2 regions of the Brevibacterium salitolerans genome follow, and region 2 is predicted to be linked to the other one. Evidence: riboswitches for the same ligand, from Rfam matches in the RefSeq annotation. Region 2 holds a riboswitch; the other holds the start of a gene.
The links. Region 2 has a riboswitch for thiamine pyrophosphate ahead of thiM (hydroxyethylthiazole kinase). Riboswitches for the same ligand answer to the same signal wherever they lie in the genome.
Positions count from the first base shown of each region.

Region 1 (3,394 bases), on a different contig from region 2:
CCTCGATGCGCAGGTCCAGGCCGGAGAACGCTGGCTGCGAACGGCCCGCATGGGTCCAGCCGAAGCCGTGCGCGGTGATGGGCAGGGGGCTCACGCCGCTGCATCCCTGGTGGGTCGTGCGTCCCTGCCGGAGGCGAAGGAGGAGAGCGCACCGGTGGGCAGGATCGCCCGGTAGATGAGCCAGGAGAGACCGCCGGCGAGCACTACGGCGCTCACCCAGCCGAGAACGGCGTAGACGAGCTTCTGGTCGAAGGACCAGGCGGCGTAGAGAAGGACGGTGTCGCCCACAGACATCGCCACGCCGGCACCCAGCCCTGCCAGCAGTGTGGTGGTCAGGGTGTGGCCGGAAGTCGCGGGGAGTCCGCGGCGTGCCTGCCTGCGGCGCAGCCACCAGAACACGAGCTCCGCGCCCAGGCCCTGGAGCGCGCCGGTGACGAGGATGATGAGGCCGAACCGGGAGCCCAGCGCGGCCTCGGTGGCGGCCGCGATCATCTCACAGAAGAGCGCGGCACCGGGCTTGCGGATGAGGAGTCCGCCCAGGGGAGCGGCGAGGACCCACATGCCGGCGACGAGGCCGAACAGCGGCGGGTAGACGGCGAACCACGTGTCGAAGATCGGTGAGAGCACGGACCAGCCCAGGAACACCACGCCCACGGCCACGCCCAGGATCGCGCAGACGACGATGTCGACGACCCGCCAGCGGGTGCCTGTGCGTCCGGGAGTGGTCCCGAGCGTGTGTGTGCTCCCCGGCACGGGCGAATGTCCTGCGCCGGGAGCGCGGCCGGAGGTGCCGGCGGCGGCGGGGCCGTCAGCGGAGGGGCTGGGGTTCATGTCGTGCGGCACGTGGTCCTTCTTCTCTGCGTGCGGTGGGCTCTGTGGGCGGGGCGGGCCGGCGCTCGCCGGTACAAGTGTGGAGCAGGCGGCACGGTTCTCGGAAGCCGGGGTGCGGGGAAGTGCCCGCCGCACCCCGGTCCGGGGTGGTGACCGGAGTGCGCACGTGCGCCTCTGGAAGCACGTGCCCGCCGCACCCCGGCCACAGGTCGTACGCTCCGCCTAGATCCTGCGCGCCGTCCGGCCGGAGGCCAGCGAGGACAGCGCACCGGTGCGTGCGAGCGCCCGCATGAGCAGCCAGGAGCCCAGTCCCGCGATGAGTACGGAGCTGGCGATGCCGAGCACGGCGTACACGCCCTGGAACACCGGGGACCAGGCGGCGTAGTACATGACGATCTCGCCCACTGTGAGGCCCACCCCGGCGAGCAGTCCGGAGAGCAGCGCCGTGCCGAGGCCGAACCTGCGATAGCGCAGCAGTGCGAAGGCGAGTTCCGCGCCGAGTCCCTGGATCGCGCCGGAGATCAGCACCGTGGCGCCGAAGTGCGAGCCCAGGACGGCCTCGGTGACGGCGGCGAGGAGCTCGCAGAAGAGCGCAGCGCCGGGCTTGCGGACGATGAGCGCGGCGAGCGGTCCGGCGAGCACCCACACCCCGCCGAACAGCCCCATGAGCGGCGGGAAGGCATTCGTCCAGAGTTCGAAGACGGACCATGCCGCCGCCCAGGCCCAGAAGATGAGTCCCACGGCGAAGCCGAGGACGGCGGTGACGACGATGTCGACCACGCGCCAGCGGGTGGATGCAGATTCCTGCATGGTTTTCTGCATGGTGCTCCTCCTGAAAGATGACAGGAGGGGATGAAGAGTCTCGACTTCCTTCGGCGGTACGAGCCGCATCAGGTTCGAGGGTCTGCGATGTTCGCACTCTCAGCGCCCCTGTGCGGCGCTCCCCTGTCGTGTGCCTCCGATGGTAGCCGGTTCGCGGGAAGGTGCAAGGACGCGCACCCCGGAGGGGCCGGGCACGGGGTCACGGGTGCGGCCGGTATCCGCCTGTTGGCGCGGAAGGGCCCGACCAAAGGGCCCGGCCCAGGGCCCGGCTCACGGTCCGGCCCAAGGCCCAGACCAAGGCCTCGCCCAAGGCCCAGCCCAAGGCCCAGCCCAAGGCCCGGCCCACGGGCCGGTCGGTCCTGTCAGTCCTGCTGGTTCCAGTCCTCCAGCGGCCAGACCTCGACGACGCCGTGCGCGACAGAGCACGGGGACTCGGCAAGGAGTGCGGCGGCTTCCTCGAGGCTGTCCGCCTCGAGGAGTGAGAACCCGGCGACCGGAAGCGCGGAACGCAGGTAGGCACCCGGCTCCTGCCGGAGCTCCTTCAGCTCCGTGTTCCTCACCTGTATGGGTTCTCCGGCCCGGCTCATGCGCACCCCGCGTTCGCGCAGCCGCTCGTCATGGGCATGGGCGTGCCTGCGCACCTGGATCGGTGTGCTCTCATACCCTGCTTCATCCCCGTAGCCGATCGCGAGGAACATGGACATGGCCTGTCTCCTTCTCTCTGCGCGGCGGGGCGACTGCATCGGCGCCCCGCCGCTGTTCATGGGCGGCGGTCAGTTCTGCGAGGACCCCGTCCGCCGGGGGTGGCTGGTTCTCGAGGTGGATGCTGCGGAGTTCTTCCATGAACCGGTCCCACAGCGGAGGCCCGCCGGCGGCGAGGAGTTCGGCGCGGACGGCCAGCTCCGGTGTCGTGGGCATCCATCGTGCTCCCCACGCTCCCAGCTGTGCGAAGAGGGGGATGAGCTGGATCGCCGGCTCTGTGAGCCGGTAGTCGATCTTCTGCCGGTGGTGCGGATCCGCGTGTGTGCTGAGCAGGCCCGCCGCCGTCAGCTTCTTCAGCCGTGCGGCGAGGATGTTCGAGGCGATCCCCTCCAGGGAGTTGTCCAGCAGTTCTCTGAAATGCCGGTGCCCGCCGAAGACGATGTCCCGCAGCACCACGAAGCTCCACCGGTCGCCCAGCAGTTCGACGGTCATGTTGATGGGACATCCGGATTTCCCCGCGGGCACGGTGAGCGTCTCTGTGCGGTCCGGGGGAACTGCGGAAACTGATTGTGACATGCATGCAGTCTATGTTAGCGTCATTCCAGTTGCAGAATGCAACTGGAATGAGCGGAGGGGTCGAGATGGCGCAACTGGTCTATTCGATGATCGTCTCGCTGGACGGATTCGTCGCGGACGGGAGTGGAGGGTTCGAATGGGCCGTTCCGGATGAAGAGGTGCTGGACGCGGTCAACGGCGACATCGCAGAGGTGGGCACCTTCCTCACGGGTCGGCGCATGTACGAGATGATGGCCGTGTGGGAGACCGATCCGGCCGTGGCGGACCAGTCGCCGCAGTCGCAGGTCTTCGCTCAGTTGTGGCGGGAGAGGGACAAGGTGGTCTATTCCCGCACGCTCGAGGCTGTGCCCACCAGCCGCACGCGTGTGGAGCGGCAGTTCTCTCCCGCCGAGGTGCGCCGGCTCAAGGAGCACGCGTCGGCCGATCTCACGGTGGACGGTCCCACCCTGGCGGCGGAGGCGCT
Region 1 covers NZ_BAAAPZ010000008.1:204,990-208,383, forward strand. Annotated here, with positions in the region: gene ABD240_RS10830 (ABC transporter ATP-binding protein) at 1-94, opposite strand, end outside; gene ABD240_RS10835 (ECF transporter S component) at 91-843, opposite strand; gene ABD240_RS10840 (ECF transporter S component) at 1,054-1,653, opposite strand; TPP riboswitch at 1,682-1,788, opposite strand; gene ABD240_RS10845 (hypothetical protein) at 2,016-2,357, opposite strand; gene ABD240_RS10850 (winged helix-turn-helix transcriptional regulator) at 2,323-2,931, opposite strand; gene ABD240_RS10855 (dihydrofolate reductase family protein) at 2,997-3,394, shown strand, end outside.
Region 1: another riboswitch for thiamine pyrophosphate. It lies ahead of ABD240_RS10840 (ECF transporter S component); the one in region 2 lies ahead of thiM (hydroxyethylthiazole kinase).

Region 2 (3,394 bases):
CCGCCGCCGCGGCGAACTGCTCAGGGGTGCGGGCGGACAGCCCCACGAGGGGTTCGGGTCCCAGCACACGCCGCACCTCGGCGATGGGCTCGTCCGTCTGGCCCACGTGGATGTGGACGTCCAGGCCCTCCTCGCGGAGTCTGCGCACCACGTCCAGTCTGTCGTCGACGAAGACCGGAACCCGGGCCGAGGCCCGCTCGGCCGCACCGCGCTCCACCGCCGTGAGGACCTCGCGGGTGAGCGCCTCGACCTCTGCGTCCGAGGCGTCCTTGTCCCGCACCTGGACGATGCCCGCACCGCCGGCCACGGCCTCGGCGACGGTCTCAGCCACGGTCCGGCCCACGGACGCGCACTGTGCGGTGTCCGTGACGAAGTAGAGCGTCCAGTCGTAGGGCGCCAGCCTGGGCGGGAGGGCGGACGTGCTCATGCCGTCACCTCCGCACCGTCGGCCGGCAGCGGGACGCGGGAGAGGGTGACCTCCGCCCCGGCCACGGCCTCGGGCCCGGCGGCCCAGAGCGCATCGAGGAACTCCGGCTGGAAGCTGCCCGGCCCCTGCGCACGGGCGCCCGCGGCTGCACCCGCCACCGCGAAGTGCGCGTGGGCGGCGATGACGGCGTGGAAGCGGGAGTCCGCCGCAGGATCCGCACCGGCAGAAGGGTCCGTACTGGCCGCAGCGTTCGCCTCAGCCTCCGCCGCGCCCAGATAGGCGGCCGTGAGCGCTCCCAGCGAGCAGCCGGTGCCCACGACGAGGGGCATGAAGCGGTGTCCGCCGGCTATGCGCGCGACGAGAGCGCTGTCACCGCGGGCGGTCACCACGGCGTCCACGGGCCCGGAGACGGCCACGACCGCACCGGTGCGCGCGGCGAGGACGGCGGCGGGAGCGAGGACGTCGTCCACCGTGTCGATCGACTCGATGCCGCGGCCGCCGGAGCCGGTGCCTGCCAGACCCGCGATCTCCGAGGCGTTGCCGCGGATGGCCGCCGGACCGGAGGCCGCGAGCCGGCGGATGTGCATGGAGCGGTGGTCCGCCGCGCCCAGCGAGACGGGATCGAGCACCCAGGGCGTACCCAGCACCCCGGCGGTGCCGACTGCGGCGTCCGCCGCGAGAAGCTGGTGGCTGGTGGCGGTGCCGAAGTTCACGAGGATGCCCCCGGCGAGGGAGGCGAACTGCGCGGCGTCCGCCTCGTGGTCGAGCATGGCCGGGGACCCGCCTGCGGCAAGGACCACGTTCGCGCTGAACTGCTGGACCACCGTGTTGGTGATGCACTGGACGAGGGGCACGGTGCCGCGCACCTGCGCGGCGGCCCGGCGGAGTGCCGAGGAGAGCTCCCCGGCGGAGGAGACGTCGACGCCTGTCATGACGATCCCTTCGCTAGTACTGGCTAGATCAGGTTCGATGGGTGTGTTCTCAGCTCGCTTCCGCACCCGCTGGGCCGGCAGTGACGAGCACCCCATGTCACTGCCCGCCACTGTATCCCGCAGGCGGGACGCCGTCACGTCGGCCGGGGTGCGACGCCTATCATCGTGGGCAGAGAGCCCGGCGCGGGCGGAACTCCCCCTCATGGGCGGATGGTGCCGCGCGGGCGGAACACCGCAGAGGAACATCGACGCAGGAGGAACACGATGACCGAGGTCGGCTTCACGCGGCTGGATCCGCTGGAGGGCTCCTTCGTCGAGATGATGGAGCTGGAGCGGATCGACCCCAACATCTACCGCGCCGGCTACGTCTTCGAGGAGCCCTACGCCCTCTACGGCGGGCAGGTGGCCGCGCAGTCGCTGCGTGCGGCCGGGCTCACGGTGGACGCGAACCGGCGGCCGCACTCGCTCCACGGCTACTTCCTGCGCCCGGGCGACGCCTCCCAGCCCACCGTCCTGCAGGTCCACCGTGACCGCGACGGACGCTCCTTCTCCGCCCGGCGGGTCGTGGCGCTGCAGAACGGGAAGGTCATCTTCAACATGTCCTGCTCCTTCGCCGCGCCCTTCGACAGCCCGGAGCACTCCGAGCACATGCCCGTCGAGGAGGCGCCGATGGGCACCACCTCTGCGCTGCCGCGCATGTTCGGGTTCGAAGCGCGTCTGACCGAGCAGGTCTACGAGTCCCGCGACTATCCACTGCGGTTCTGGGCGCGCTGCACGGAGGATCTGGGCGATCCGGCGGAGGACCAGCTCATGCACCTCTGCGCGCTCACCTACCTCTCCGACATCTCCAGCGGAGTGGGTGCCTGGAACACGGCGGAGTACCGCTCCGGCTCCAGCCTCGACCATGCGGTCTGGTTCCGCCAGGACGTGGACATGAACAGCTGGGTCCTCATGGACCTCCACCCGGAGTCCGTCTCCCGAGGCCGCGGCCTGTATCGCGGCAGGCTGGGCACAGAGTCCGGCGAGCAGGTGGCGACGATCGCGCAGGAGACGCTGTTCCGGCCGGTGCACTGATCTGCGCCGGACCGGCACCCTCAGCCCCTGACGGAGACGAACACCTGCGCGGCGGCCGTCGCGCCCAAGCTGGTGGCTTCGCCGCCGGCGGGAGCCGCAGTGCCGGCGGGAGCCACGGACAGGGCACCGGAGAACGGCTCCCCCTCCCCCACCTCGAGCACGGTGCCCACCGTGATCCCGCGCGAGGCGAGATGCTTCAGCAGGGCGGAGTCCGCATCGGAGATCCGCTCCACGACCACCCGCGCTCCGGGCTGCACATCCGTGAGCGGCACGGCAGAGGGCGAGGTGACGCGGCCCTGCGCATCAGGGATCGGATCGCCGTGGGGATCCCGCTCCGGCCTGCCCAGCAGCGCGTCGATCCGTTCGACCATGAGATCCGAGACGGCGTGCTCCAGGTGTTCGGCCTCCTCGTGGACCTCGTCCCAGCCGTAGCCGAGCGTCTGCACGAGGAACGTCTCCAGCAGCCGGTGGCGGCGCACCATCGCGACGGCGACCGCACGCCCCGCCTCCGTGAGCGCCACACCGCTGTACGGCTCGTGGACCACCAGACCCTGCTCGGCGAGCTTGGGCAGCGCGCCGGAGACCGTGGACAGCCGGAGACCCACCCTCTGAGCGATGAGGCTGGGAGTGGTGGGCGCCTCCGTCCACTCCTGGAGGCTCCAGATGGCCTTGAGGTAGTTCTGCGTGCTGATGGAGAAGCCGGAGACGGACATGCCTCCAGCCTATCCGTGGGGGCGGCACCAGGCGGGCGGTGCCCGGCAGGAGGCGAGCAGCGGGGGCACCCGGCGGGCACCACCCCGCAGGCGGCATCCGGCGGGCATCACCCCGCGGGCATTACCCCGCAGGCGGCGCCTCAGCTGAGGTCGGCGGCGCCTCCGGAGATCCCGTCGACGACTCCGCCCTCGAGGCCGCTGCCGTCCTTCTCGGAGTCCTTCTCCTTCTCCTCCTCGTCGGTCTTGTC
Region 2 covers NZ_BAAAPZ010000018.1:53,166-56,559, forward strand. Annotated here, with positions in the region: gene ABD240_RS15175 (thiamine phosphate synthase) at 1-427, opposite strand, end outside; gene thiM (hydroxyethylthiazole kinase) at 424-1,359, opposite strand; TPP riboswitch at 1,347-1,464, opposite strand; gene ABD240_RS15185 (acyl-CoA thioesterase) at 1,624-2,433, shown strand; gene ABD240_RS15190 (metal-dependent transcriptional regulator) at 2,454-3,146, opposite strand; gene ABD240_RS15195 (peptidoglycan recognition protein family protein) at 3,287-3,394, opposite strand, start outside.